2 regions of the Xylanibacillus composti genome follow, and region 1 is predicted to be linked to the other one. Evidence: a T-box and tRNA genes for the amino acid it is inferred to sense, from the RefSeq annotation. Region 1 holds a T-box; the other holds one or more tRNA genes.
What was found. A T-box is a leader RNA that pairs with one kind of tRNA and senses whether it is charged. The one in region 1 lies ahead of leuS (leucine--tRNA ligase), so its partner is inferred to be a tRNA-Leu.
Positions count from the first base shown of each region.

Region 2: it has a tRNA-Leu gene. The T-box ahead of leuS (leucine--tRNA ligase) is inferred to sense a tRNA for this amino acid. The anticodon was not compared.

Region 1 is NZ_BOVK01000032.1:31,981-46,901, forward strand. It holds gene XYCOK13_RS12610 (DNA internalization-related competence protein ComEC/Rec2) at 1-2,121, opposite strand, end outside; gene XYCOK13_RS12615 (deoxycytidylate deaminase) at 2,341-2,862, opposite strand; gene XYCOK13_RS12620 (homocysteine synthase) at 2,899-4,191, opposite strand; gene XYCOK13_RS12625 (patatin-like phospholipase family protein) at 4,343-5,188, shown strand; gene XYCOK13_RS12630 (ComEA family DNA-binding protein) at 5,220-5,729, opposite strand; gene comER (late competence protein ComER) at 5,813-6,646, shown strand; gene leuS (leucine--tRNA ligase) at 6,807-9,251, opposite strand; T-box leader at 9,525-9,765, opposite strand; gene XYCOK13_RS12645 (class I SAM-dependent DNA methyltransferase) at 9,829-10,593, opposite strand; gene XYCOK13_RS12650 (CvfB family protein) at 10,596-11,498, opposite strand; gene rsfS (ribosome silencing factor) at 11,495-11,839, opposite strand; gene yqeK (bis(5'-nucleosyl)-tetraphosphatase (symmetrical) YqeK) at 11,836-12,441, opposite strand; gene XYCOK13_RS12665 (nicotinate-nucleotide adenylyltransferase) at 12,431-13,024, opposite strand; gene yhbY (ribosome assembly RNA-binding protein YhbY) at 13,021-13,320, opposite strand; gene aroE (shikimate dehydrogenase) at 13,331-14,203, opposite strand; gene yqeH (ribosome biogenesis GTPase YqeH) at 14,221-14,921, opposite strand, start outside.
Region 2 is NZ_BOVK01000042.1:5,312-20,232, reverse strand. It holds gene XYCOK13_RS15120 (ABC transporter permease) at 1-1,043, shown strand, start outside; gene XYCOK13_RS15125 (ABC transporter ATP-binding protein) at 1-28, shown strand, start outside; gene XYCOK13_RS15115 (secondary thiamine-phosphate synthase enzyme YjbQ) at 1,221-1,628, shown strand; gene XYCOK13_RS15110 (TetR/AcrR family transcriptional regulator) at 1,677-2,264, opposite strand; gene XYCOK13_RS15105 (YigZ family protein) at 2,362-3,000, opposite strand; gene XYCOK13_RS15100 (glucose-6-phosphate isomerase) at 3,154-4,515, opposite strand; gene XYCOK13_RS15095 (NAD(P)-binding domain-containing protein) at 4,679-6,010, shown strand; gene ppnP (pyrimidine/purine nucleoside phosphorylase) at 6,632-6,943, opposite strand; gene tkt (transketolase) at 7,012-9,030, opposite strand; gene purU (formyltetrahydrofolate deformylase) at 9,231-10,124, opposite strand; gene XYCOK13_RS15075 (deoxyribonuclease IV) at 10,140-11,255, opposite strand; gene XYCOK13_RS15070 (DUF2621 domain-containing protein) at 11,385-11,813, shown strand; gene XYCOK13_RS15065 (TIGR00266 family protein) at 11,899-12,681, opposite strand; tRNA gene XYCOK13_RS15060 (tRNA-Leu) at 12,989-13,071, opposite strand; gene XYCOK13_RS15055 (RNA polymerase sigma factor) at 13,328-13,894, shown strand; gene XYCOK13_RS15050 (hypothetical protein) at 13,875-14,921, shown strand, end outside.

The DNA of each region.
Region 1 (14,921 bases):
AGTCGCTTCTCCCATGCGCATCCAGATGACAATGGAGTTCTCGTTTTCGCTGTTGTTTCGGTATACGTCCTCCTTCGGCCACAGAATGCGGAGTTCTGTTTGCGCATCGGCCTGCAGCACATGCCCAGCTCTAACGGATTTTATCGGCACTTGCTTCTCCAGCGCTGTCTGAAACAATGCCTTCGAAGACTCTGCTTGCCGGACTTGCCCATTGAATAGTAGCGTGCCGACCTTCATCCTTTGAAGCACTGCAGGCATGCCCCCAATGTGATCGTGATCGCCATGTGTGGCGATCACGGCATCCAGCTTTGCAATGCCGCGCTTGCGCAGCAGCGGAACGATCAGATCTTTGCCTGTCTCATACGGGTCGCGGCGCGCACGCCATGCTTCCTGCTTGCCGAAGCGGAATGTCCCGCCCGCGTCAATAAGAAAAGCCTTCCCTTGCGGCGTGCGGACCAGTGCGGCATCCCCTTGTCCGACATCGATGAACTCCACCCAGCCTTCACGGCTCCACCGTTCGGCTTGAAAGCCGAAGGTCACTAGTGCCAGCAAACTCAGCCCAGCCAGCAATGCGGGCAGCGGCTTCTTCCTCAAACTGAGATGCAGCAAGCAGGCGGAGGTGCCCCAAAATATCCCCATCCAGGCCAAGGAGGGCGAAGCCCCGACCAGCAGCACGGACTGCACGCCGGCCATCCAATCCGCCGCTTCAAATACGAATGTCAGCAATCGGCTTACAGGGAACGCCAGCAGTTGACTGCCTGACTCCCAGAAGATCGCCAAAGCTGCGGAGGCCAGCCCAAGCGGAAGCACAAGACCGGTAAAAATGGGCACTATCCCCAAATTGGCAGGAAGGGAAAGCAGGGAAATGCCGTTGAAATGGTACATCACGAGCGGAAATGAAGCAACCTGCGCTACAATCGAGACAGCAAGAAAGCTTCTTAATCCGATACCCGGCAGCGGAAGGACCCGAACCAGGGAGGGCACGGCGACGATCAGGCTAAAGGTAACGGCGAAGGACAATTGGAAGCCGACGTCCATGAGGTAATAGGGATCATAGATCAGCATGGCGCAAGCCGTCCAGGCAATTGCTGTCATTCCTCCGCGCAGACTGCGCTTTTTCCAGAACCAAAGCCCGACAAGCGCCATGCAGCCCGCTCTCACTGCCGAAGGGGAAGCTCCGGTGAGCAGCACGTAAAAGGGCACAAGCCCAAATGCACATACGCGAACCCATTCCTCGGGCATGCCCAGCCTGCGCAGCAGACCGTACCAGATCGCCAGCCATATGCCAATGTGCAGTCCGGAGATCGCGATCAGATGCGTCAATCCGAGCGCTGCGAAAGCATCGAACTGCAGCGGATCCAATTCGCTGCGGTCCCCAAGCAGCAGGCTGCGCATCAAGCCGCTCCAGGCAGGCGGATAAATCTGGTCCAACTTGACGGCCATCGCTGCCTGCAATCGGTCCAAAACACGCAGAAAGGCTGTATGAGGACTGACGGGATCGAAGCGTGCAGCCTCTCGGGTTACTGCATCCAAACCGTCCACTCGCAGCACCGCATGAATGCGCTTGCGCAGCAAATATTCGCGATAATCGAACAAACCTTCATTGCGCGCTGTGTCAGGACGGCTGAGTGTGCCTGCAGCAAGCTGCAGACGATCTCCTCTCCCCCAGACATAAGCAGCTTCGCGTTCTTCCTCGCTGGCCAAGTAGAGGAAGGTTTGCACATCCTCGCCATTTGGCAGCTTGAGCACGAAGGAGAGCCGATCCCCATCCATCTTGATTTTCCCGGCTATCGTACCTGCGAAATTCGTTGCCTTGCTGGTCTCCCCTTCATCCGGCAGGTGCAGCATGGTTTGATTGTATCGAATGACGGCCGTCGTATAGAGGACAGCCGCAATCGCGATCAGCGCGCATGTTAACGCAGGAATGCGCGCCTGCCCGAGTCTGCGCCATGCAAGCAGCAGTCCGATCCCTGCGAGGGTACATGCACTAGCAACAGCTACTAAGGGCAGCATGAAACCTGCCGCCGTCCCACATATCCAGCATACGGCTCCCGCTGTCATTGAGGTCATCCGCCCGCTCTTGCCGGCCTGCGATTGTTTTTTGCTCTGCGACTCGTCCATTTTGTCTTCCCTCTCTTCACCGCGGTTCACATTGCCGCAGCTATTCAGCCTTGCGTCACACTTAGTCCGCCAGATACTGAGAAACCGAAAAAAAAACCTCTGCCCGCCCCAAACATCGTCTGTTCAACAGACTTTGCTTGAAGGCAAGCAGAGGTTCTTCCTCATGCTTTTTGTGTATATGGACTTACAGCCGTTCCAAACTGCCGATCTGCACACAGCTCAACGCTGCGGTTCCAACGTCTGTATGCCAGTAGGAATCGCGTAGTCTTCCAAACGGCGAATAGCGATTCCGCACTGCTCCATCAATTTGATCACCTTGTCGCTGTCCTTCGGATATCCGCGGTGGTACACAATTTCACGCACCCCGCTGTTGGCCAGCATATTCGCGCATGTCCAGCAAGGCTGGTCGGTGACATATACGGTCGCTCCCTCGCGGTCGCTCCGGTCCGTGAACAGCAGCAAATTTTGTTCCGCATGAATCGTGCGGATGCAGCGCTGCTTCTTGACCATTTCTTCCTTGCTGTCGCGCTGAACGATTTCGTACTCCTCTACCAGCATACAGCCGGCCTCGGAGCAGTCCTCTACTCCGGTAGGCGCACCGTTGTATGCAGTCCCGAGCAGCTTCTTGCCTAGTACAAGCACAGCCCCGACCTGCCGCCTGCCGCAGCGCGACCGGGTAGAGGCCATGTATGCGATATCCATGAAGTACGTGTCCCAATCTTTCCGTGGAGGTACGCTCATCGCCTGCCTCTCCTTTCCTGTGCAGCCGGATTGCTCTTATTGTTGGCTGGCCTTTAGCGCTTGATCCAAATCGTACAAAATATCATCGATATTTTCTGTGCCGACGGAAAGGCGGATCATCCCTGGCGTTACACCTGTAGACGCAAGCCGTTCCCCTGACAGCTGGGAATGGGTCGTGCTTGCTGGATGAATGATCAGCGACTTGGAATCGCCGACATTGGCCAGATGCGAGAACAGCTTGCAGGCATTTATGACTTTCTTGCCGGCTTCTACACCGCCTTTGATTTCAAAGGTCAGAATCGCGCCTTGTCCTTTAGGCATATACTTCTGGGCCAAATGGTAGGATGGATGATTCGGCAATCCTGCATAGCTGACCGACTCCACCGCCTCATGCTTCTCCAGGAAGCGGGCTGTCGCCAGCGCATTCTCACTATGCCGCTCCAACCGCAAATGCAAAGTCTCCAAGCCTTGAAGCAACAGGAAGCTGTTGAATGGAGAAAGCGATGCGCCCATATCGCGCAGCAGTTGAACACGCGCCTTGATAACGTAAGCGATTGGGCCAACTGCGTCTGTATAGACCACGCCGTTGTAGCTTGGATCCGGTTCAGTCAGTCCGGGGAACTTGCCGCTGGCTTTCCAGTCGAACTTGCCCCCGTCTACGATTACGCCGCCGATCGACGTGCCGTGACCGCCAATAAATTTGGTAGCGGAATGGACCACAATGTCGGCGCCGTGCTCAATCGGACGGAGCAGGTATGGGCTCGGCAGCGTATTGTCCACAATAAGCGGGAGCCCGTTCTCGTGGGCAATTTGGGCCACTGCCTCGATGTCGAGAATGTCGCCGCGCGGATTGCCTACCGATTCTGCATAGATCGCTTTCGTCTTCGGAGTAATTGCCTTGCGGAAATTTTCCGGATCGGTTGGATCCACAAACTTGACGTTGATGCCCAGCTTCGGCAATGTGATGTAGAACAGATTATAAGTGCCGCCATACAAACTGGAAGCGGATACGATCTCATCGCCCGCACCGGCAATGTTCAGGATGGCGTATGTAATTGCGGCCTGTCCCGATGAGGTTGCCAGCGCGGCAGCGCCTCCCTCCAATGCCGCGATACGCTGTTCAAACACATCATTCGTCGGGTTCATGATACGGGAATAGATGTTGCCGAATTCCTTCAAGGCGAACAGATTTGCAGCGTGCTCGGAATCGCGGAAGCCGTATGAGGTTGTTTGGTATATCGGCACCGCCCTGGACATCGTCGTCGGATCAATTTCCTGTCCGGCATGTACCGCCAAAGTTTCTAAGGACAGCTTGCGTTCTTCTGCCATCTCAGCATCTTCCTCTCTTCTTATAATAAACTTGTCCACTTCTTGTCGTTTATTTTCTCATAATTTCCTGTAGAATAAAAGGTAGAATCCTTTACGCTCTTACAACGATTGTAAGAGTTCGAACCTATTAAAGCCGGAGGAGCGATACTTCATGAATAGAACAGGCTTGGTATTGGAGGGCGGCGGCATGCGCGGTGTCTACACGGCAGGCGTGCTGGAATATTTCTTAGAGCAGGAATTTCATATTCCGCATGTGACCGGCGTATCTGCCGGCGCCTCCATCGGCGCCTCCTATGTGTCCCGTCAGCGAGGACGCAACGAAAAAATTACAATCGGCTATATTGATGATCCACGCTATATCGGGATCGGCAACTGGTTTCGCGAGCGCAGCCTCTTCGGTATGGACTTCGTCTTCGGCGAACTCCCGAATGTGCTCGTTCCTCTTGACTACAAGACCTTTCACTCCCCTGACCAGCAGTTTTGGATCGGCACCACTGATTGCCGGACCGGGCAAGCCCGCTTCTTCCATAAAAATGAATCAGATGACGTGCTCCGTGTCGTCAGAGCATCCAGCAGCCTTCCGATCATCTCGCCAATCGTGGAGATCGACCGCGTCCCTTATCTGGATGGCGGCATATCCGAGCCGATTCCCGTAGCGAAATCAGAACAGGACGGCAACGAGAGGCATATCATTGTTCTTACCCGCGAGGCAGGCTACCGCAAAACCCCCTCCCGCATGTCGTGGTTGAACAAGCGCTTATTTCGGCAATACCCGCGATTGGTAGAGACAATGGAGAGGAGGCATAAGCATTACAACGACACGCTGGACCGCATTTCTGCAATGGAGAAGGACGGCACCGCGTTCGTATTTCGTCCGGAATATGCCCGCAAGGTGGGACGTATGGAGAAGGACAAGCGCAAACTGACGGCCCTTTACCAGGAAGGGTATGAAGCGGCGAAGCGACGGTTTGCCGAGCTGAATGCCTGGCTCGCTTGATCGCTCTGCCACATCTGGACACGCGGCCGCTCTAATCGACTGCGATCAGATCCCGCAAGTTCTCCAGTGTCTTGGGACCGATGCCCTTGACCTCCTGCAGCTCTTCCTTGGATTCGAACAATCCATGCAGCATGCGATGCTGCACAATCGCATGCGCTTTGGCCGGTCCGATGCCCGGCAGCTGCTGCAGTTCTTCAATGCCGGCCCGGTTAATCCGAACGGGGAAAGGGGAAGGCTCCTCACTCGTTGCAGGGCCGGGATCGGCTCCTCCGCTATCCTCGGGACTCCCTTCCCCTGTCTGTTCGCCGAGCGCCCTCTCCACTTGCCCGTCAGCGGCATCCCCAAGCTGCACCGGGCTTGCCGATTGATCAACAATAATCCAAATCCACATAATCACGACAGCCGTCGCCAATAGGGCCCACAGCAGCCATTGGCGCACCTCGATGCGGACATCGACCTTGCCGCTTATGCTTTTCCCCTTAAGCGTGGCTGACCCTCTCTTCATGGAAAGCCAGCCTGTTTGCTTTCTTTTTTCCGACATGCGCTTCTCCTTTCTTGTATATTATTGGCTGCGCCGCATATAGATGAGGTAGACTGCAATTTTTGCGCGTAGGAGGGTTTCATATGAATGTGGGATTTATAGGAACAGGAAGCATGGGGAGCATACTTATTGAATCATTCCTTCGTTCCGGCGCCTTGCTTCCCGAGAACATTACTGCCAGCAATCGCTCGCACTGGAAGGCCGAACGGCTGTCTGAGATGTATCCGGGCTTGTGTGCGGCGAAATCAAATGCAGAGGTGATCGCGGAAAGCGAGATTGTGTTTTTGTGCGTCAAGCCGGGCGAGTACAAGCCTGTCATCGATGAAATTGGGGCAATCGTCCAGCCTTCCCACATCCTCGTATCCATTACCAGCCCGGTTCTCGTCCGGCACCTGGAAGAACTGCTTCCCTGCAAAATCGCCAAGGTTGTTCCAAGCATCACCAACTATGTATGCAGCGGAGCTACCCTCTGCGTATACGGAAGCAGAATCGGAAGTGCCGACCGAGAGCTCCTGGAACGTCTGTTCCGGCATATGAGCGAGCCCATTGAAATCGAAGAGGACTACACGCGCGTCGCGTCAGACCTGTCGAGCTGCGGGCCGGCTTTTTTGGCCTTCTTCATCCAGCAGTTCATCCATGCGGCCGTCGCTGAAACCGGCATTCCCAAAATCGATGCCGAGCGGCTGGCGTCTGAAATGACGCTCGGCACCGGCAAGCTCCTTACATCGGGGAAGTTTACGCCGGATGCGCTGCGCGAACGGGTTTCCGTTCCGGGGGGCATAACAGCCGAGGGCATCCGCCTGATGGATCAAGAGCTGCATGGCATGTTCGACAGGCTTATCCAAACAACGCATAAAAAGTACAGGGAAGACATCGAAAAGGTGGAAACGATGTTTTTTTCTACGCGTGTCGATTAGCCCCGGCTGCCAGTCTCCCCTGTCCGCTTGAGAGCGGACGGCAGCAAACCCCAGCTTCTCGGCCGGACAAAAAAAACAGCAGTCGGGCACCGTATTGTTCGCTTCACGGAATGCCTGACTGCTGTTGTATGTTGATGCTCGGTACACGAATGTCAACCTATTAATTTGCTACTATATTCACCAGCTTGCCTTTTACCGCAATGACTTTCCTTACCGTCTTGCCCGCAAGCGCCGCCTTGACCTTCTCGGCTTCCATCGCGACACGCTCCATCTCTTCCTGCTCCATGCCGCTCGGGATTTGGATGCGGTCGACGATTTTGCCGCTAATCTGCACGACGATCTCCACCTCATTGTCCACTGTCATTGCCTCGTCATAGGTCGGCCACGGCTCATACGTTATCGTATCGCGATGGCCCAGGCGGCTCCACAGTTCCTCGGCAATATGCGGCGCAAGAGGAGACAACAGCTGCACGAAATGCTCCATCGCTTGTTTCGGCAGCGTCTCCGCTTTGTAAGCTTCGTTAACAAAAATCATGAGCTGACTGATAGCAGTGTTGAAGCGCAGATGCTCGAAATCATCGGTAACTTTCTTCACGGTACGATGCCACACGCGCTTGAACTCCTCCGTACCGCCCGCTTCCGCGATCTTCGGATTCATTTCGCCATTGTCGCCAATGAACAACCGCCACACGCGGCTTAGGAAGCGATGCGTGCCTTCTACGCCGCTCGCATTCCACGGCTTGGTCGCCTCAAGCGGTCCCATGAACATCTCGTACATGCGCAGCGTATCCGCGCCATACTCAGCAACAATCTCATCAGGATTAATGACATTGCCCCGGGATTTGCTCATCTTCTCCATGTTCTCGCCAAGGATCATCCCCTGATTGACGAGCTTGTGGAAAGGCTCCTTCGTGGAGACAACTCCAAGATCATACAGCACCTTGTGCCAGAAACGGGCATAAAGCAGGTGCAGGACAGCATGCTCGGCGCCGCCAATGTAGAGATCCACCGGCAGCCATTCCTTCTGCTTCTCCGGCGAACACAGCGCCTCATCATTATGCGGATCGATGAACCGCAAATAGTACCAGCAGCTGCCGGCCCACTGCGGCATCGTATTCGTTTCCCTCCTTGCCGGCTGGCCGGTCTCGGGATCTACGGTATTCACCCATTCGGTCACATTGGCCAGAGGCGATTCCCCTGTGCCGGAAGGCTTGATCTCGTCAACCTCCGGCAGCAAGAGCGGCAGCTGGTCCTCCGGCACAGGCTTCATCGTGCCGTCTTCCAGGTGAAGGATCGGGATCGGCTCTCCCCAGTACCGCTGGCGGCTGAACAGCCAGTCCCGCAGCCGGTAAGTAACCTTGCCCGCTCCTTTGCCGCTGCTCTCCAGCCATTCAATCATTTGGGCAATCGCCTGCTCATTGTTCAATCCATCCAGAAAGTCGGAACGAATATGCGGACCGTCTCCTGTATAGGCTTCCTTGTCCACATCGCCGCCCTCAATGACCTCGATGATCGGCAGCTCGAACTTCTTCGCAAATTCCCAATCCCGCTGGTCATGGCCGGGCACGGCCATAATGGCGCCCGTTCCATAGCCTGCCAACACGTAATCGGCAATCCAGATTGGCAGCTTGGCGCCGTTGACCGGATTGACTGCATATGCGCCCGTAAACACACCGCTTTTATCCTTGGCCAGATCTGTCCGCTCCAGATCGCTTTTGCGCGCCGCCTGTTCTTGATAGGCTGCAATAGCAGACCGCTGCCCGGAGGACGTAATGCGCTCCACAAGCTCATGCTCCGGCGCAAGCACACAGTAAGTGGCGCCGAACAGTGTATCCGGCCGGGTCGTAAATACCGTTAATTCGCCGGCTTCTCCTGCTTCTGTCTCAATGGGGAAGCGCACTTCGGCTCCTTTGGATTTGCCGATCCAGTTGCGCTGCATATCCTTGATGCTCTCGGACCAATCCAGTTCCTCGAGGTCCTCCAGCAGCCGTTCCGCATATTCGGTAATTTTCAAGATCCATTGGCGCATCGGCTTGCGAATGACCGGATGGCCGCCCCGCTCGCTCTTGCCGTCTATGACTTCCTCGTTGGCGAGCACCGTGCCGAGTGCCGGACACCAGTTCACCGGAACCTCCGCTACATACGCAAGGCCTTTCTTGTAAAGCTGGAGGAAAATCCACTGCGTCCACTTATAATACGCCGGATCCGTTGTGCTGATTTCCCTGTCCCAGTCATAGGAGAAGCCCAGCGACTTGATTTGGCGCCGGAAATTGTTGATATTTTTGACCGTAATGTCGCGCGGATGCTCGCCGGTATCCAGCGCATGCTGCTCTGCCGGAAGTCCAAACGCATCCCATCCCATCGGATGCAGCACATTGTAGCCGCGCATGCGCTTGTAACGGGATACGATGTCTGTTGCTGTGTACCCTTCGGGATGGCCGACGTGCAAGCCCGCGCCGGACGGATACGGAAACATATCCAGCGCGTAGAACTTCGGCTTGTCCGTACCTTCCTCTACGCGAAATGTTTTGTGCTCGTCCCAAAACGTTTGCCATTTCGGTTCTATTGTTTGCGGATCATAACTGTGTCCTTTCCCCTCTTGCATCGCATTATCCTCCTTTAATTACCCACGAAAGTGAAGATGCGCTTCCGAAGCTTATTCCGATTACTTTCGCGGGGCCCGATTCTTACACCCACGAAAGCGAAGAGACCTCCGAAGCCTATTCCGATTACTTTCGCAGAGCCCGATTCTCCACCCGCGAAAGCGAAGCAGATCTCCGAAGCCTATTCCGATTACTTTCGCGGGGTCCCGAACATTGCACATCGGGAATGACGCATGCCCATTATGCAAAAAAACCTCACGCCGCTAGCTGCTATCGCTAGGGACGAGAGGTTGCATTCCCGTGGTACCACCCTAGTTGGCTTACTAGACCTGCCTGGTCATGGAAGCCCACTCAAATCCTTAACGCGGACAAAACGGCAAGCTGTGCTCCCTTGCCTCCGAGAGCATGTGCGTGCGGCTCTGAGGCGAGTTCACCGCGGCTGCTGACCGGCTTGCACCCGACGCCGGCTCTCTGAACAGCATATCCGAAGCTACTACTCCTCTTCTTTGCCTTTCGACATTCATATGTAACCGATTATAAAAAACTTCCATTCCCGCTGTCAAGATACGGGCTCCAAGATCATTTGACCGCTGTGTAAAAGACTCGCTGCGCGTGCTCCTCCGGCGCTTCCATCGTGAAATCAGCATGGACCAGCACTTCGCCGAAACCTGCGTCGCGCAGCAGATCAACCACAACCTCCGGCTCATAGGTTCGCTGCCGGTGGATCTCATCGATCCGTTCATAGCGTACGTCCCCTTCACAACGGCGGAAGATCGTCAGCTGATGCTCCACCTGACAGCGCTCTTCATCGAACAGGCAAGCCCATAAATAGGCCAAGTCCGGCTCATTCCAGATAAAGGGCTGCTCCTCCGCATACGCCTGCAGCTGTCTGGGGTGGTGCAGATCGAACAGAAAGGTGCCGCCCGGCTTTAATGCCTCATAAGCGCAATGAAACGCCTGCTTCAACTCCTCCGGCTCCAGCAAGTAGTTCAGGCAGTCGCAAAACGAAATGACTGCATCCGTTGGCTCGGGCAGCCGCCAGTTCCGGGCGTCTTGCTGCTGCCACTCGCAAGTGCCGGTGACGCCGAACGGCTGTTGGCGGGCGGTTGCCTCCCATTTCCCTGCAGCCACCTGCAGCATTTCCTTCGACAGATCTAAGCCCGTCAGTTCATAGCCTTTCAATGCCAGCGGGATCGTAATGTTGCCCGTTCCGCAGCCAATGTCGGCAATTCGCACCGGCTTGCCAAGCAGCTCCCACATCGCCTCAGCATAACCGACCCACTGGTCGTACGGCATTTCTGCCATCAAACGGTCGTATACATAAGCGAATTGATTGTAGGCCATAGCTATTCCTCCCGCTCAGCTGGCGCATGGTGCTTCAGCTTAGTCCAGCTTCCTTCCTGGATCACAATACCGTCTTTCAGCAGTTTTCCAAGCGCACGCTTGAACGCTGATTTGCTGATCCCGAAGCGCTTCTGGATAATATCTGCGGGGGTTTCGTCTGAATAAGGCATCGCTCCGTTCGGCCGCTCCCGCAGTACGGCGAGCAGCTTCTCGGCATCTTCACTGCGGCTTTCCTGTTTAAGGGGACGCATGGACAAGTTCACACGGCCGTCATCGCGCACAAAAATCACGCGAAATTCCGCCTCTTCCCCCATGCGAAGCTTCCTTGTCCGTTCCGACTCATGGACGAATCCGAACGCGCCGAAGCCCAGCACGCCGGCATCCACCACCGCGAAATCTCCAATCTGCAAAGGCTTATACACCGTTGCTTTCAACGTTCGATTCTTCCAGTCTTCGGGAGCGCGCAACATGAGGGGCGCCAGTTCTTCCTCCCCCGCCGCCTTGGCCAGCAGCCTGCCCTGCTTGTCATGTGACGGCACAATGAATACGTGATCGCCTACCTGGGGCCACAACTCCCTGAGCTCGGGAAGCTCCCTGACAGGCAAGAGCAAATGCCGGCTCAATCCCATATCAAGAAAGCAGCCAAGGCGAGGGTGTATGTCCGCGACCTGCAGCCGCGATACCTTGCCCTCCTCGATGTAAGGCTGACGCATCGTTGCGGCCAATCGGTCTTCGCTGTCGTGGAACAGGAACACTTCAACCCGCTCGCCTGTCTTCACCTCGCCGAGTGCTTCACTGTAGTGCAGCAGCACGTCCGGCACATCGGGCAAAGTCAGGAAGTACCCGATAGGCGGCACTTCCCTGGCAACAATCATACTCGCCTTCATGCCTGCCCGGAGTCTCATACCGTTTCCACGGTGCGGGCATCCGACCAGAGGCGTTCAATATTGTAAAATTGGCGGTCCTCCCGATGAAAGATGTGCACAATCACATCTCCGAAATCCATGAGCACCCATCTGCCGGTGTCGAACCCTTCCATGCCCCGCATGCGCCATCCCGCTTTTTCCGCCTGCTGCTTCACTTCCGTCGTGATCGACTGCACTTGAATATCCGAGTTGCCGTGACATATGACAAAGTAATCGGCAATCGTCGAAAGACCCTGCAGATCAAGCGCTACCGGGTCATGCCCCTTCTTCTCTTCAATGGCTTTCATAATAGTTTGCATCAACTGTGCGGATTGCGTCATGAATGTCCTTCCTCCTTTTTTTCTTGCCGGGCTGCATCCAGTTCCTCCAACAAGCTGTTGCGCGCAAGTACGGTCATCGGGAAGATGGGTGCGCCTTGCTCGATCAACTGGCCGATCGTTCCTTCGAAGCCGGCTATCAGCGCAGCCTCCAGACTCCTTTCGGCCAATTCCCGAATTCGGTCAACACCCGGAAAGGCTCTGCCGGGCTCCATGTAATCGGCCAGGCAGACCACCTTGTCCAGCAAAGTCATTCCAGGCCGGCCTGATGTATGGTAACGAATCGCGTCCAGGATCATGCTGTCCGTCACGCTGTATTGTCGCTCAGCTACTATGGCTCCTGCGGGAGCGTGCCAAAGCGGCTTGTCATACTGCAGCCATGGTTCCTGCTCCCCAGCGTCGACAAGCGTTTGGCGCTGCTTTTCAACAGGCCAATATTTTGCAACATCATGCAGGACAGCCGCCCACTCTGCTTGCACCGGATCGGCTCCGTATTGCAGGGAGAGTCTGATCGCCGTGTCCCGCACGCCGATTGTATGCTGCCACCGCTTTTCCGGCATCTGGGCCCGTACGCTCTCCATGACGGCTTGCAAATCAGGCTTCATACAATCTACGCTCCTTTATATAATCATAGACCGAATCCGGCACGAGGAAACGGACAGACCGCCCTTTTTTGCACAATGATCGAACATAGGTTGACGACAGATCGATCGCCGGCATCTCCACCCAATCGATCTGCGACGCAAGATCCTTGGGGAGCGCGATTTGGCTTACTGCCGGAAAGCCGGGGCGATCCAGCGCCGCAAATCGCACATAACGGATCAGTTCGTTGATTCGTTGCCAAGCCGGCAGTATTTGTACCATATCCGCACCGATAATAAAGCTGAACTGATGTTCGGGATACAATTCCGTCAATGTCTTCATCGTGTCGGCCGTATACGAAATGCCGCCGCGCTTTATTTCTATATCCGTCACACGGATTCCGGCATAAGGGGCGATTGCCCTTTCCAGCATGGCCAAGCGGTCGGCTGCCGGCGCGGCATCGCCGGCTTGGCGCTTATGCGGCGGAACGAAGGCCGGCATCAGCCACACTTCATCCAGTCTCAGCTCTTCCCTCGCCCTTTCAGCAGCGATGAGATGACCGAGGTGTACAGGATCGAAGCTGCCGCCAAGGATTCCGATTCTCATGGCATGCCCACCAGATCGATCTGCTTGTGATCTTTGGATTCTTTGTACAGCACAATGACCTTGCCTATGACCTGCACCAGCTCTGCGCCAGCTTTCTCCGCAATTTCGGCCGCTACCTCATGGCGCTCTTCCATGCAGTTCGGCAGCACGCTGATCTTCATCAATTCCCGCTTTTCTATCGCTTCTTGCACATGGCGGATTAAATGGTCATTGACGCCTCCCTTGCCTACCTGGAAGATCGGGTCCAAATGATGGGCGAGTGCGCGAAGATAGCGCTTTTGTTTCCCTGTCAGCAATGATTTCACCTCACTTTTCAAAGGACTGCAATACCGCGCTCCGCATCTCCGCAACAGGAGCTGTCATACCTGTCCAATATTCGAATGCATACGCACCTTGATACACGAACATCCCGAGCCCCCCGTGGATCGTGCGGCCAAGCCGCTTGGCTTCCTGCAGAAACCGGGTTTCCAGCGGGTTGTAAATAAGATCGCTGAACACTTCCGCATCCGGCCAACAAGCAGGATCTGCCGGCCATTCATCCTCATTCGGGTGCATGCCGATCGGCGTAGTGTTGATGATTAGATCGTAAGAAAATTGCCTGCAGCTTGACCAGGGAACGCTGTCAACCGTCCCGTAATCCTTAAGAGCCGCTGCCAGCTCCAAGGCTTTTTGTTCTGTTCGATTGGCAATCGCTACAGAAGCCGGGTGCTCCCTTAGCAGCGCATATACGACTCCTCTGGCCGCTCCCCCTGCGCCAAGCACCAATATGCGCTTGCTCTTTAAGGAAACGCCCGTCTCTTGCTTCAGGGAGCGTACGTAACCGATGCCATCCGTATTATACCCGATTAATCTGCCATTCTTGTTCACAATCGTATTGACAGCGCCGATCACGCGCGCAGCCTCATCGATCTCGTCCAGGTGGCCCATCACGGCAACCTTGTGCGGAATGGTGACATTCGCTCCGCCGAATCCCAATGAACGAATGCCTGCCAATGCGTCGCCAATCCGTTCGGGAGCTACGTCAAATGCCGCATAAGCCGCATGGACTCCCGCTGTCTGGAAAGCGCGGTTCAGCATAATGGGCGATTTGGACTGCCGAACCGGATGGCCAAGCACACCATAGATGACCGTATCGCTATTAAGCCGAGCATTCCCAAGCCCCTCTAGTCCGCTCAACATGAAACTCCTCCCTGTCTCTATATCAATCGGTCGCGAACCGCGTACTTAACCCCTTCCGGAAGATGAAGGGACAATTCCGCTCCGCTTTCTCCGTTTACCGCTATCCATCCCAATCCAGACACATAGACATCCGCTTTTTTCCCCTTCGGTATGAACAGACGATGCCTTGCGAGAGGAGGCAGCTCGTTCCATTCTTCCGAATCCGGCGGAGATAACAAGCCGCCTTTGTGTTCGGCATACAGGGCATCCGCCTTTTCCAGCTTCGTTCGATGCACCTTGATGCTGTTCGAAACATAACAGGTGAACGATTGCGGTTCGCCCTGAACAAAATCGAATCTGGCCAAAGCGCCGAAGAACAACGTCTGCTTCTCCTGCAGCTGATAAACGAGAGGCTTCACCGGCTTATCCGGCATTAACTTGCTCAGAACTCGCTTCGGCACGACTTCGGTAAGCCTGTGCGGATACACAATGCCCGGCGTATCGATTACAGCTTTGCCGTCCTCCAGCGGAATCCGGACCGCATCGAGTGTCGTGCCCGGAATAGGCGAGGTCGTAAGCTCTGCATCCATGTCGCTGTAATCGCGAATGAGCCGATTGATCAATGTGGATTTGCCGACATTGGTTGCGCCGACTACATAAACATCCCGTCCTTTTCGCAGCTGGTCGATGCGCTCGACTACACGCTCAAAGCCCACATTCCGCTTGGCGCTGCACAGCG
Region 2 (14,921 bases), on a different contig from region 1:
ACTCCGCCATGCAGAGCATACGGGATAACGGGCGGGCAGCTGCCGCGCGCATCCGGGCGTTATTCCGTGCCGGCGACGGTGTGCAGAACAGCATTCCCTCCGCCTTCGTTGTGCTCATTCGCAAAGAAATTGCCGATCACGTGCGCAGCTGGCGGTTTATGGTGCTGCTCGGGATTATCATGCTTACGTGTCTGGCCTCGCTCTACACAGCCTTGAACAGCATCCAGGAAGCGATTCGCGCGGATCAATCGGAGAACGGCTTCATCTTCCTTAAGCTGTTCACCGTTTCAGACGGTACGCTTCCATCCTTCATCGGCTTTGTCGGGTTTCTTGGTCCCTTGCTCGGCATCGGACTCGGCTTCGATGCGATCAACAGCGAGCGCAATAAAGGAACCTTAAGCCGGATCATGGCGCAGCCCGTTCACCGGGACGATCTGCTGAACGCCAAATTTGTCGCTTCCCTGACGGTGATCGGGCTGATGTTCCTGTCGCTCGGCTTCCTGGTCATGGGGATGGGAATCTTGATGATCGGCATCCCTCCGACCTTGGAGGAGTTTTTACGGGTGCTCTGCTTCCTCGGAGTCACGGTGTTCTATGTAGGCTTCTGGCTCAATCTGTCTATCGTCTGCTCTGTGCGGTTCAGACAGCCTGCCACTTCCGCGCTGTCCTGCATCGCGGTATGGCTGTTCTTCAGCTTTTTCTACGATATGCTGTTGAGCCTGATCGGCCGAAGCCTGGCTCCGGACGCCGCCGCTACAACCGACCAGGTGCTCAGCTATCAGGAGAGCATGCTCTGGCTTAGCCGCTTCTCCCCTTATACCCTGTTCAACGAGGCGACGACAACCCTGCTGATGCCGTCCGTCCGCACACTGGGGCCGATCACCATGGAGCAGGCTTACGGCGCGATCGCCAGCCCGCTGCCATTGGGACAAAGCTTGCTGCTCGTATGGCCGCACTTGACAGGACTGGCCGCCGCCACACTGCTTTGCTTCGCGGCATCGTATGTGATGTTTATGCGTCAGGAAATTCGCGGACGCGCCTAATCCTTAGCGGCCCGCAGAAGGGAACGCTTCGCTGGAATGCCCGGTTGCTAAGCGCCGGGATCGGCAGTTCAACGCCAAGACCGTGCATCGCTCCAGGGGCGCAGCACGGTCTTGGCTTTCTTATGCTACAATAGAGGCGAATGCTCATTTCCGGAAACATACAAGGAGGCGCCGACGATGCAAATCATCTCTCTGCAAACCGAATTCCATGACCAGTTCGTGGATATCACTGCCCGCGTCCAGGAATTGGTTCGACAAAATAATTGGCAGAATGGAGCCGTGCTCGTCTACTGCCCGCATACGACAGCGGGGATTGCCATTAATGAGAATGCCGACCCCGATGTGGTTCGGGATGTGCTGCGCCGGCTTGACGAGGTGTATCCCTGGAACCATGCCAAGGATCTGCACGCCGAAGGCAATACCGCAGCGCACTTGAAGGCGATCACTACCGGCACTTCCCAGCATGTGCTGGTGCAGAACGGACGATTGCAATTAGGGACGTGGCAAGGGATTTACTTCTGTGAATTTGATGGCCCCCGTGCCAGAAAGGTATGGGTACAATTTATCAAGGGAGAGGAAGCTTAGGGGAAACCTGATCCCGAGTATGGGGACAAGCTGCTCGGGATGGATGCGTCAGATGGAACGGCACAAAAAATCCACATGCTCCCGAGCCAGTTTTTCCACTTCCTCATAGCATTGATTAAACCGGATGCAGTACGTAATGAAGCCGTGCAGCGACATGAACAGACTCCAGGGAAGCGTGTACAGCTTGCGCTGAATGTCCTCCTCTCCCCTCTCCCGCAGCAGCTCCGCTACAGCTGCCGAGAACAATTCGAATACTTGGGCTTGCTCAGTTCGCGAATAGCGCTGCAAATCTGCATCCTTGAGCAAAAACATGATTTCGTACTGATTGCGGTTTTGCAACCCGAATTTCAAAAATTCAGACATCATCACCCGCAGCAGCGTCTGTCCGTCGCCCGCATGCTGCGCGATAATCTCCTTTTGCCGGCCTAGCAATACCTTGAAGTCTTGCTTGACCAGGGCGTAGAACAGCTCCGCCTTCTCCTTGAAATGGTAATACAGCGATCCGTGGCTGTATCCCATCGCGTTGGCAATGCTTCGCATGGAAACGGCGGCGTAGCCTTTGCTGGCGAACTGTTCCCTGGCCACATTGAGGATAATGTCCCGATTCAGCTCCTGTTCGACTGCTTTTCTCGCCATAATGCCTTCACTTCCTCTCTTGGCAATTAAGCACTTTTTATAACTATATCATCACTCTTCCTTGCAGACTAGCACGAATCTATTCATCCAGATCGGATTAGTCGGAAATAGGATGGGGCACATACCGCGGATCGCCCAGTTCTATTTCTCCCCGCCCTTGCGTCAAGTCCGTCATCCACGCAACGAATGCCTCATGCTCCTCTTCCCGAGGCAAGCATTGCAGCGTCACCAGATCAGTGTAGAGCGTTTCCTCGAGGAGCGTCTCCCGCAGCCGCAGCTCGTTCTCCAGCTTGCCCAGCCACGTGTAATCAACGCGGATGCGAACCAGCCTGTGCAGGACCTGTTCAACAGGCACTGAAGCTTCCGAGGCCGCTACTGCACCGTCTGTGTAGGCGCGAACCAGCCCGCCAGCACCAAGCATAATGCCGCCGAAATAGCGGGTCACCACTACCGCGACATTTTTCAGTTTCTGGTTCTTCAATACTTCTAGAATCGGCTTGCCCGCCGTTCCGCTCGGTTCGCCGTCATCGGAAAACTTCTGAATCTGATCGCGCTCCCCGATCATGTAGGCGAAGCAGTTGTGCGTGGCCGCTGCATGGGTTTTGCGTATAGCGGCGATGAAGGCGAGCGCCTCCTCCTCCGTTTCTACAGGAGCGCCATGTCCTATAAATCGGGATCGCTTGATGACGATTTCTTTTTCCCCAGTTTGGCTGAAAGTTCGGTATGCGTGCAGCATGATCTATCCCCCGTTTCAGTATGCGTAGGTGTGCAGGAGCGAGTGTGCTTGTTCAAAATTGAAAAGAAGGCGCAGGTGCCGGCTCGCCAGATAAGGAAACCGCCCGCTGGCGGCGGACGGCTGGTTGTCTTGCAAGTATTGTCGTTGACTCGTTTACGCTTCGGTGTTGTGCAAGCGCGCTTCCAATACGGCTTTTTCCTTCTCGAAGCCCGGCTTGCCCAGAAGGGCAAACATGTTTTTCTTGTAGGCCTCGACGCCCGGCTGGTCAAATGGATTGACGCCAAGCAGGTAGCCGCTGATGCCGCAGGCCTTCTCGAAGAAATAAACCAGGTAGCCGAACCAATAAGGAGTCAGCTCCGGCACAGTCACTACCAGGTTTGGCACGCCGCCGTCCACGTGTGCGAGCAGCGTTCCCTGGAAGGCCTTTTTGTTGACGAAATCCATCGTCTGGCCGGCCAGGAAGTTCAAGCCGTCGAGATTTTCCGCTTCCTCCTGGATGATGAGCTCTTCCCGAGGCGTTCCCACCTGAATGACTGTTTCAAAAATGTTGCGGGTCCCTTCCTGAATGAATTGTCCCATCGAATGCAGATCGGTCGAGAAATCAACGGATGCCGGGTAGATTCCCTTATTGTCCTTGCCTTCGCTCTCGCCGAACAGCTGCTTCCACCATTCCGAGAAATAGTGCAGGGAAGGCTCGTAATTGACCAAAATCTCAGTGGTCTTGCCCTTGCGGTACAACGCGTTGCGAATCGCCGCATACTGGTAGCTGGCATTCTCCGCCACATTCGGATTCGCGTACTCCGCCGATGCGTCCGCAGCGCCTTTCATCATCGCTTCGATATCGATGCCGGCCGCTGCAATCGGCAGCAGTCCCACTGCGGTCAATACGGAGTAGCGGCCGCCCACATCGTCCGGAATGACGAACGTCTCATATCCTTCGGCATCCGCCAGCTTCTTGAGCGCGCCTTTCTCGCGGTCGGTCGTCGCATAGATGCGCTTCCGCGCTTCTTCCTTGCCGTACTTGCTTTCCAGGAAATCTCGGAACAGGCGGAAGGCAATAGCCGGCTCAGTTGTCGTGCCTGATTTCGAAATGACATTGACCGAAACATCCTTGTCCGCTACATAATCGAGCAGCTGCTTCGTATAGGTCGAGCTGATCTGATGGCCGGCGAACAAAATTTGCGGCGCCTTGCGCTCTTCCTTGGATTGCAGATTATAGAAGGAGTTGGTCAGCATCTCCAGCGCTGCGCGAGCGCCCAAATAAGATCCGCCAATCCCGATGACAATCAATACATCCGAGTTGGATTGAATCGTCTTGGCAGCTTGCTGGATTCTGGCAAACTCCTCTTTGTCGTATGCTGTGGGCAGATCGATCCATCCCAAATAATCATTGCCTGCTCCCGTCTTCTGGTGCAGTTGTTCATGCGCGAGCCTGATCGGCTCAGCGAGATATTCCACCTCATGCTTGCCTGCAAAATCCAGTGCCGAAGTGAAATCAAATTGCAGCTTGGACATGGTTGACTCCTCCATTTTCCTACCGAATTTTTCTACATTATAGCATACTGGAACCTAGTCGCTAAAGCAACCATTCTTCCATAATTCCCCGTTCGGCAGCCTTCGTCTGCTTTCATCCCCTGCCGAACACGTGCTAAGATATGATCAAAAGGAGTTGATTCGCATGAAAACCGTTGGATTTATAGGATTAGGCACGATGGGCATGCCCATGGCAGCCAACCTGCTTAGGAATGGCGTATCTCTGACCGTCTATAGCCGCAGCAGGAACAAGGTCCGCGAGCTTGTGGAGCTCGGTGCGGAAGCCGCCTCCAGTCCAGCCGACACCGTACGGGATTCGGAGGCGGTCTTCACCATGCTGACGGATGACCAAGCCGTGGAAGAGGTGTATTTCGGACCGAACGGCATCATGCATGCCCTGCGGCCAGGCATTGCACTTGTTGACGCCAGTACGGTTTCTCCTTCTTTGTCTGAACGGATCTTTCGCGAATGCGCCCTGCACCTGGTCGATTTTTTGGATGCGCCTGTAACCGGCAGCCGCCCCGCCGCTGAAAGCGCACAGCTGACCTTTCTTGTCGGCGGCAAGGCAGAAGTTCTGGACAGTCATCGCGACTTGCTGCTCGCCATGGGTCGTCAGGCTATCCATATGGGACCTGCCGGGTCCGGCTCCAAAGCCAAGCTGGCGGTCAATATGGTGCTCGGCATCCAAATGACCGGATTGGCGGAAGGTTTAGCGACCGCTGTGAAATCAGGCATAGCTCCCGGAGCGTTCCTGGAGGCGATTGCCAGCGGCGGTGCTGCCAGCCGCACTGCAGAGATGAAGGGAGAGCGCATCCTGAAGCGGGATTTCAGCCAGCAATTTGCGTTGGCGCTCATGCTCAAGGATCTGAAGCTGGCCTCCCGGCATGCCAGCAACCTCCAAGTGCCTGCCCCGATGCTGAACGCGGCCAAGAACATCATGCAGATGGCCAACAACCATGGCTGGGGGCAGCAGGACCTGTCTGCAGTCGTGAAGCTGTACGAGGAGTGGATCGAACAGACAGTCACGCCGCCTGCCGAACAGCCCGGCGCAGCCCTTGACGGCGCGACTTCTCCAGCAGAACATAGTGCGCAGCCTACGAATTCCGCAATGAGCACAGCCAGACAAGAACGCCGCAGAAGCGCACGCGTGCCGATGAATATCGATCTGAAGCTGTCTGTGTACCAATGGGAGCAGGAAGGCGCCTTCTCCGGGCAAACGGTGGAGGGGAAATTGACGGACTTGTCCGAAAATGGGCTGCAGGTTGCCACGGCTCATCCGCTTTCGCGCGATATGTTCGTCGTGATCCACTTCCGCCAGGAGGCCGAGCTGCCGCCGATGACGGCCCGAATCATCCGGGTAGAGGCACACGGTGACGTCTATCATTACGGGTGCATGCTGTCCGGCTTGCCGCCAGTGATCAAGCGTCGTCTTGAATTCTACATAGAGAAAAAGCTGAGCGAATCTGCCGGCTCATGATATCCGGCTTGCATGCCGATGGCACTGTTCATCTTCCTGTTGCGGCTGTACACTTCGTTTTCCGAGCGCTAGTTAGTCATGCCGGGATACGTCCACCAATTGTCAAGCCGCCGACAATGCTGAAAGCATATGCAATAACGGACATCCTTCCCGCTAAGCTGAAGTATCGTTATAGCAACGCAGCAATTGCGGGAAAAATTGGTCCTACTCGCAAGATTTCCACCGATTCAGCCGCTTCAGCATTGCCATAAGACCCATATTTCCCGCTATATCGCGACTGAATGGGCGAATGCCAGATATAAACCCAGTTTTTCCCGTTATTGCGTGCGACTGAATGGGAATGCCAGATATAACTGACTATCTTGCCAAGGCCAATGAGGGAATGATACCACGCGCTATGATGCGATGGAATAAGAATGAACGTGGTATTGTCCAAGTTTAGGGGATCAGACCGCTCTGTTTCATTAAAGAGCCTTTCATGTCCGGAATGATCAGATCGAACGGTCTGAGCCAAAAAGGCCCTGTGCACACGAAAAAATGCCAAGGCCAAGACCGCCAAAAAAAAAACCGCAAGGCCGAATCGGTCCCCCGATGGCCTTGCGGTTTTCGTTAGCATATGGTTCAAGCATAGGAACAGCAATAGTCGGTCACGGTACGAATGTCCAGCTTGAAGGTTGTCCCTGCCGGAACCGTGAATTCGCCTGCGCCATCAATCTCCAGCCACTCGGTCGCATCCGGCAGCAGCACCCGGAGCTGGCCGGATACGATCTCCATCACTTCTTGCGTATCCGTCGAAAATTCATATTGTCCGGGCAGCATAATGCCCAGGGTCTTGCGGCTTCCGTCCTGAAATTGAACGACCCGGCTGCTCACCTTGCCGTCATAATAAATGTTGGCGGCCTTCAGCACGGTCACCTGCTCAAATTTGTCCATGTTCACCGTTCCTCTGCTTATCCAAGATTACGCTATGGATCGCTTAATGATTTATACTTTGTCGAGACTTACAGCAGCTCCTTGACCTTGGCGACAACATTGTCAACATGGAAGCCGTATTCCTTGATGACGATGCCCCCTGGAGCCGATGCGCCGAAGCGATCGATGCCTAGTACCGCGCCGCCGTCGCCCACGTAGCGTTCCCAGCCAAGCGGATACGCCATTTCGATAGCCAGACGCGCCTTCACATCAGGCAGGATGACCGAATCCTTGTAGCTTTGCGGCTGCTTCTCGAAGTTTTCCCAGCTTGGCAGGCTGATGACGCGAGTGCCGATGCCTTGGGCTTCCAGCGCCTTCTGCGCTTCCACCGCAAGCTGAACCTCTGAACCGGTAGCGAGCAGCTGTACCTGCGGCTTGCCGTTCTTGGCATCGCTCAGCACATAAGCGCCGCGCTCCATGCCTTCCTTCGCCAGCTCTGCTGTGCCTTCCAAATTCGGCAGGCCTTGGCGTGTCAACACCAGCGCAACCGGACCTGAAGTATTGGCTACCGCATAACGCCATGCTTGGGACGTTTCGTTCGCATCGGCAGGGCGAATGACCGTGAGATCCGGAATAATCCGCAGCGCCGGCAGCTGTTCAATCGGCTCATGAGTCGGTCCGTCTTCCCCTACGCCGATGCTGTCATGCGTGAACACATACGTCACTGGCAGCTTCATCAGGGCAGCCAGACGAATCGCCGGGCGAAGATAGTCGGAGAACACGAAGAATGTTCCCGCATAAGGACGAACGCCTCCATGCAGCATCATGCCATTAATGGCTGCGCCCATTGCAAATTCACGCACCCCGAAGTATACATTGCGACCCGCATAATTTTCCGGATGGAATACCGGGATGCCCTTCAAATGCGTATTCGTCGAAGATTCCAAATCCGCCGAGCCCCCGATAATCGTCGGCACCTTCGCAGCAATGGCGTTCAACGCCGCACCGGACGCCGCACGGGTAGCCAGTGCCTTGTCCTCAGGCTTGTACACCGGCAGCTCGCTGTCCCAACCGTCCGGCAGCTCCATACGGAGCGCTTGCTCAAACTGGGCGGCAAGCTCCGGATACGCCTGACGATAAGCCTCGAAGCGGCTCTGCCAATCGGCATGGGCTTGGATGCCGCGCTGCTTCACCTCAGCGAAATGCGCACGCACCTCGTCCGGCACATAGAAATCGGGCTCAGCCGGCCATCCATAATACTCCTTGGTCAACGCCACTTCTTCCTTGCCGAGCGGGGAACCGTGCGGACCTGCATGGCCTCCTTTGCCGCCCTTGTTCGGGCTGCCATAGCCGATAACCGTCTTCACTTCAATCAGTGTCGGACGGCTGGTATCCTTCTGTCCTTCCGTGATAGCCGCATGAATCGCTGCCAGATCATTGCCGTCCTCTACGCGCAGTACTTGCCAGCCGTGTCCTTCGAAGCGCTTCTGCACGCTTTCCGAGTAGGAAAGGTTCAATTCGCCGTCGAGCGAAATGTCATTGGAATCATATAGCACGATCAGCTTGCCCAGCTTCATGTGACCGGCCATCGAAGCCGCCTCGCTGGAGATGCCTTCCATCAAGTCGCCGTCGCCGCAGATCGCATACGTATAGTGATTGATGATTTCATGGCCGTCTTTATTGTACACGGCTGCCAAATGGGCTTCCGCCATCGCCATGCCAACCGCCATCGCCACCCCTTGTCCGAGTGGGCCCGTCGTTGCGTCTACCCCTGCGGTATGTCCATATTCCGGATGTCCCGGTGTCTTGCTGCCCCACTGGCGGAAATTCTTGATGTCATCCATGGACAGGTCGAATCCGCACAGATGCAGCAGGCTGTACAACAGCATGGAGCCATGCCCAGCCGAAAGCACGAAGCGGTCACGATCGATCCAGTCCGGCTGATCCGGGTTGAACTTCATCAGCTTGCTCCAAAGCTCGTATGCCATCGGAGCTGCCCCCATCGGCATGCCGGGATGGCCGGAGTTTGCCTTTTCGACCGCATCGATCGAAAGAGTCCGAATCGTATTGACCGCCAATTGGTCAATGGTTTTAACAGCGCTGCTCATTAGATAGTCCTCCCTTATTCCTTTCAAAATACTTTTCCTATTGTACCATTATGAACTAAAGGTTTCCACGCACAAAATAAACAACTCTAACGAAAAGAAGCCTCATTCCTCTAGCAAGCCTGCTGCGCCATTCGCCCATACAGTAAAAAACGGGGCGGGCTTCGACACGGAAGCCTCCCCGTTCTTCAAGGTTCTTGCCTTTATACAAAGACAACCGTCCGATTCTGGTAAACCAGTATGCGGTCCTCCACATGCCAGGATACCGCTCTTGCGAGGACGATCCGCTCAATATGGCGGCCAATGCGCTTCAAATCGTCGACATTGTCGCGATGGCTGACGCGCTGCACATCCTGCTCGATAATCGGCCCGCCATCCAGCTCCTCGGTTACATAATGCGCGGTCGCTCCGATCAGCTTGACGCCGCGGTCGTATGCTTGAGCGTACGGCTTTCCGCCGACAAATGCCGGGAGGAAGGAATGGTGGATGTTGATCAGCTGGTTCGGGTAGTGCTTCAGAAACTCGGGCGAAATGATCTGCATGTAGCGGGCTAGTATAATGACATCCGCCTGGCCGCGGATCAGCTCGATCTGCTTGGCTTCGGCCTCGGCCTTCGTCTCCGGCGTCACCGGTATGTGGTAGTAAGGAATGCCGAAGGATTCCACCAGCTCGCGCATATCCGGGTGGTTGCTGATCACAAGAGCAATGTCTGCGTACAAGTCGCCTGCCTGCCACTGCCAAAGCAGCTCCAGCAAGCAGTGATCTTCCTTGGATACGAGAATGGCCAGGCGCTTCTTCTTGCTCGCCGGCGAGATGCTCCAGTTCATCGAGAAGCGCTCCGCCACCGGAGCGAAATCATTCTCCAGCTGCGGCAGCCGGGCCGTTAACTGATCCAGATCAAATTCAATGCGGATGAAGAACATGCCGCCTTCCGGATCCATGGTGTACTGATCCGACTGAACAATATTCGCTCCGTGCTCGGATAAAAACTGGGATACAGCCGCAACAATGCCCGGCCGATCCGGACACGAGATCAGCATGCGAGCCCGGTTGACGAGCTGATCCTTCTTGCTGCGATTCGATGCGATCGGTTTCATGACTTCCAAATCCTCCTATTGCAAGCTGCGGGCAAACCACGCCGTCAGCCGCTGGTTCAGTTCTTCTTCGCTCAAGTCGGGAAGCACGCGGTGCTCAACAGCCAAATCATACAAGCGCTCCATCGGCTCGCGAGGGTCCGCCTTGCGCGCCTTGGCATCCGACTTCAGCACATCCCATGTCTCCAGCACGTACGCCCGACGGTCAATTTCCTGCTTGCGGAAGAAGTGCTCCAGCCGCTCCAGGTGCTCCAGAAACTCCGGCCCGAGGCGCTGCTCCTCTTCCCCGAGCAAGAGCGCAATTTCCGCTGCATACATTGGGCGCTGACTCTTGGAGTCCTTGCCGATCCAGGGCGTCTCCAGGATCATCGGCACATGCTTGACGGCATCATGATGAACAATGTGCCGCATGGCATCGAATCCGATCCAGCCGGAGCCGACAGGCGCGTGACGGTCCTTGCCTGCGCCGCGCGGGTTTTTGCTGTCATTCAGGTGAAGGACGGCCAGCCTGTCCAAGCCGATAATGCGGTCAAACTCTTCGATCACGCCGTCGAAATCCTGGACAATGTCATACCCCGCATCGTGAACGTGGCAAGTGTCGAAGCAGACCGTCAAGCGGCTGTTGTCCTCCACCTTGTCCATAATGGCGGCAATCTCCTCGAAGGAACGGCCGATTTCCGTGCCTTTGCCCGCCATCGTCTCTAATGCGATATTCACGCCTGCCTGATCCGTTCCCGCCAACACTTCATTCAGCCCTTCCGCAATGCGCGCAATGCCGTACTCTGCATCCTTGTCAGTGTAAGCCCCGGGATGCAGCACGATGTTCTTGACGCCGATATAGTCGGTTCTGCGAATTTCCTCCTGGAGGAAATCCACAGCCAGCTGAAATGTATTCGATTTATAAGAGCCCAAATTAATAATATACGGGGCATGCACCACAATCTCATCCATGCCATGCTCGGCCATTATCGCCTTGCCCTCTTCAATATATTGGTCCTCGATGGGCTTGCGGCGTGTATTTTGCGGTGCCCCCGTGTAGATCATGAATGTGCTCGACCCGTAGCTCACCGCTTCGTTCACGGCGTTCAACAGACCTTTATCTGAGAAGGAAACGTGCGATCCGATTTTAATCATTAGCCTTCTGCTCCTTGCCTTTAGAATCCAACCTATCCTCCTATTGTACTAAGATTGTCCGAAACGGGCAATGTTCGGTATAATAAGGAGCAGATTCGATTTTTTAGAGATGCTGGAGTGATTACAATCATGCCAACCTGGTTTTCATGGTTTATCGTGTTCTGGGTATTTATCCTCGCCGGATTTATGGCCATTGGCGGATACTTCATGTTCCGCAAATTTCTGAAGGTGCTGCCCATGGCGGACGGCAAGTCCAAGCTTGACTGGCAGAACCACTATGTAGAAGCGAGCCGGCATTTGTGGAACGAAGAGTCCAAGCAATTTCTGGACGAGCTTTGCGAACCGGTTCCGAAGGCGTTCCGCGATATTGCCAAGCATTCGATCGCCGCGCGCATCGGTCAGCTCGCCCTGGAGCGCAAGGTTCCTCAAATTACCCGGGAGCTTTGTCTGGAGGGCTACATCCTGGCCACGCCGAAGCGGGATTACAAAAGCCTGATTACCTTCCTCGAGAAGAAAGGAATCGATTACCAGCCGTATCGGCAATTGCTGAACAAATAAGCAGGAGCTGCCTCCAAGTCGCCGACGACGATTGGAGACAGCTCCTATTGTTTTTCTTGCGGATGCTGTGCTTATAGCGGTTCCGTTAACGATTGTTTCCGTCGAAGAAGCCGCCAAGCAGGCTGCCCTCATTCTTCCTTCCGCCCGGACGCGATGCGGCGATAATACGGTCGGCCATCCTGCTGAACGGCAGCGACTGCAGCCACACCCGACCCGGACCGCGCAGCGTCGCAAAGAACAAGCCCTCGCCTCCGAACAAGGCGGTCTTGATCCCTTTCACAAACTCGATGTCATAGTCTACGCCATGCGTCAATGCAACCAGACAGCCCGTATCTACGCGAATCATCTCTCCCGGTCCCAGCACACGCTCTGTGACTGTGCCGCCGGTATGCAGAAAGGCCAAACCATCGCCCTCGACCTTCTGCATGATGAACCCTTCTCCGCCAAAAAAACCGACGCCAATCCGCTTTTGGAAGGCAATGCCGAGCGAAACCCCTTTGGCGGCACACAAGAACGCATCCTTCTGGCAAATTATACGGCCACTCAAGGTAGTCAGATCCACCGGAATGATCCTGCCCGGATACGGGGAGGCGAAGGCAACCTTTTCCTTATGCCGGCCCTCATTCGTAAATACTGTCATGAACAAGCTCTCACCGGTGAGCAACCGCTTGCCGGCCCCCATCAGCTTGCCCATCAATCCATGTTCGCTTCCGGAGCCGTCGCCAAATATCGTTTCCATGCGAATATCGGATTCCATCATCATCATGCTGCCAGCTTCTGCAATCACGCTTTCGCCCGGATCGAGCGCAATTTCTACATACTGCATTTCCGAGCCGTAAATCTCGTATTCGATTTCATGCGCATTCATGCTCCGCAGCCACTTCCTCTCCCGTTAAAATGACCCGCTTTTTCTGTCATTATACTACAGGTCATGCGCCTAGCGGCAGCGATTTACGCCGCATCAACGGCAAGCCCTGAAATATCCATGAGCCGGTCGCGCCGGCTGAATTCCCATCAGCTGGATATGCCCTGCTTTGCCAGGCGTCCGATGACCGAAATGACCGGCGAACCCTGCCCTCCCCTACCGAGCGCCCGTACACCATTTGCTGAAAAAACAAAAAAGCCGTCTCCAAGTCATCTAGATGACTTCTGAGACAGCTTCTTCTCTGATAGGATGCGGTCGAGAGGACTCGAACCTCCACGGGAAAATCCCACTGCCGCCTGAAGACAGCGCGTCTGCCAGTTCCGCCACGACCGCATATTTGCAATTGTATTTCGTGTCCGTTTCTCAAGGGCACGAGAGTTATTATATAACGGCTGAAAGCAGAAGTAAAGAGGAAAATCGCATGTATTTTTTGGAAAACAACTCACCTCGTTATTCCACCTCTTATCCGCTCTAATGACTGTAAAAGTGATAAAAATATCCCAAATCCGTTCCATCATATGGTATATTAAAGAGACTATGAACGAATTAGGCGCTAGTGTCGTCTAATCCAATAGAGGTGACAGTTTTCGTGGAGACAGAACTCAATAAACCATCAGCCGTTTACGCAGAGCAAGCCTCCTCTTCGAAAGATACACTGCAGGAGTGGATGACGGAATACGGTCAAGATGTTTGGAATTTCGCGTATTGCATGACCCGTAAATGGGAACTTGCTGATGATATAACGCAGGAGGTATTTTTGAAGGCGTATCGCCATATGGACCGCTTTCGCAGGGAAGCCTCGCCCAAGACATGGCTATTGACGATTGCCCGCAACACGGTCAGGGATCATATGAAGTCCGCCTTCATGCGAAGAGTCACATTGGTCGACTGGGTGCAAAATCGCGAGACGCACCCCTCCGCTGAAGACGAGTCCTTCGAACAAATGGCTGTCAGCGATATATGGCGGCAGGTTTTGCAGCTTCCGGTGAAATATAAGGAAGTACTGATCTTATTTGCGCATTATCAATTATCCATGAAGGAAATTGCCCGGCTTCTAGGAACTAGGGAGGGCACCGTGAAATCACGCCTGCATCAGGCCCGCTTAAAAGTTCTGCAGATAAAGGAACGTGATGAAAATGAACAAAAGCGAATTTGACATCCACAAGGAACTGGAGTCCAAGCCGTTCAAGCGCCATGGATTTAACGAAAAGCTGCGCCGCCGAATCGAGGAACGGCTCGATGAGGAACAACAGGAGCGGGGCTCCAGAAGATGGCTCCCGTTCGCCATCGGCCTGTGCGCCGCTGTATTGATGATCTGGCTGGTCAATCCGCCTTTTCCTGACCTCTCCCCCAAGGATGCGGTCCAGACAGCAGGCAGCGCCGACTCTTCGCTTTTTGATATGGAGGAAGAGCTCGCCGCGTCGTCTGTACCGCTGCGTTCCGCCCTGTTAATCGCCTTTCGTCAGGATAATCCTAAGCAGACAGAGGGGAGCCAACCCAGCGCTATGGCGCCAAGCCATTACCGAACTTTACTGATTGCTCCGGACCAAGAACGCTTGTCCGTCGCGGCAGAAGGGGATACCCTCGTTGTGCCTTACGGGCAAAGCTTCTGGACCTTTACCCCGCCCGAGATAGAGAGAGGACCGGTCAAAGTTCCGCTCGTCCTGCGCCCGGTTGCGGATATGCATGCGGAGGACGAAGGTAGGGAATCTCAGCTGCTGGAGAACTTGCGCATCCTCTATGCGGGCAACCGCTATGTCTCGATGGAGCTAACCGGCACCGCCGGCAATACTCCAGGCGAACTGTCGTCATACCGTGTTTATCATTATGCCGATTTGGTGCTGGCAGAAGAGGGCGCGCCCGTCTCCGCAGTGTCGTTGCCTGAGCTTCTGGATCTTGATCCCTCCCTGCAGGACAGTCCGTGGTACATTCAGAGGACCGACGGGCGCTGGGGAGCCGTTGTGATCGGAGACGAAAATACGTCCAATGCGAGCGCGGCATCCACCTGGGAGCTGCCGCAGGAAGTGGTTACCCATGACAGCCTGTCCGTATCCCGGGAGCAAATCCAATCCAGGCAGCCTGACGCACGCGATGCGCTGGAATCCCCTACGGGCGAGCTCGCCGCGATCCTGACCGATTCCAGCCTGTATTTGTATGCCATCCAAGAAGGGGAACTGGACGCC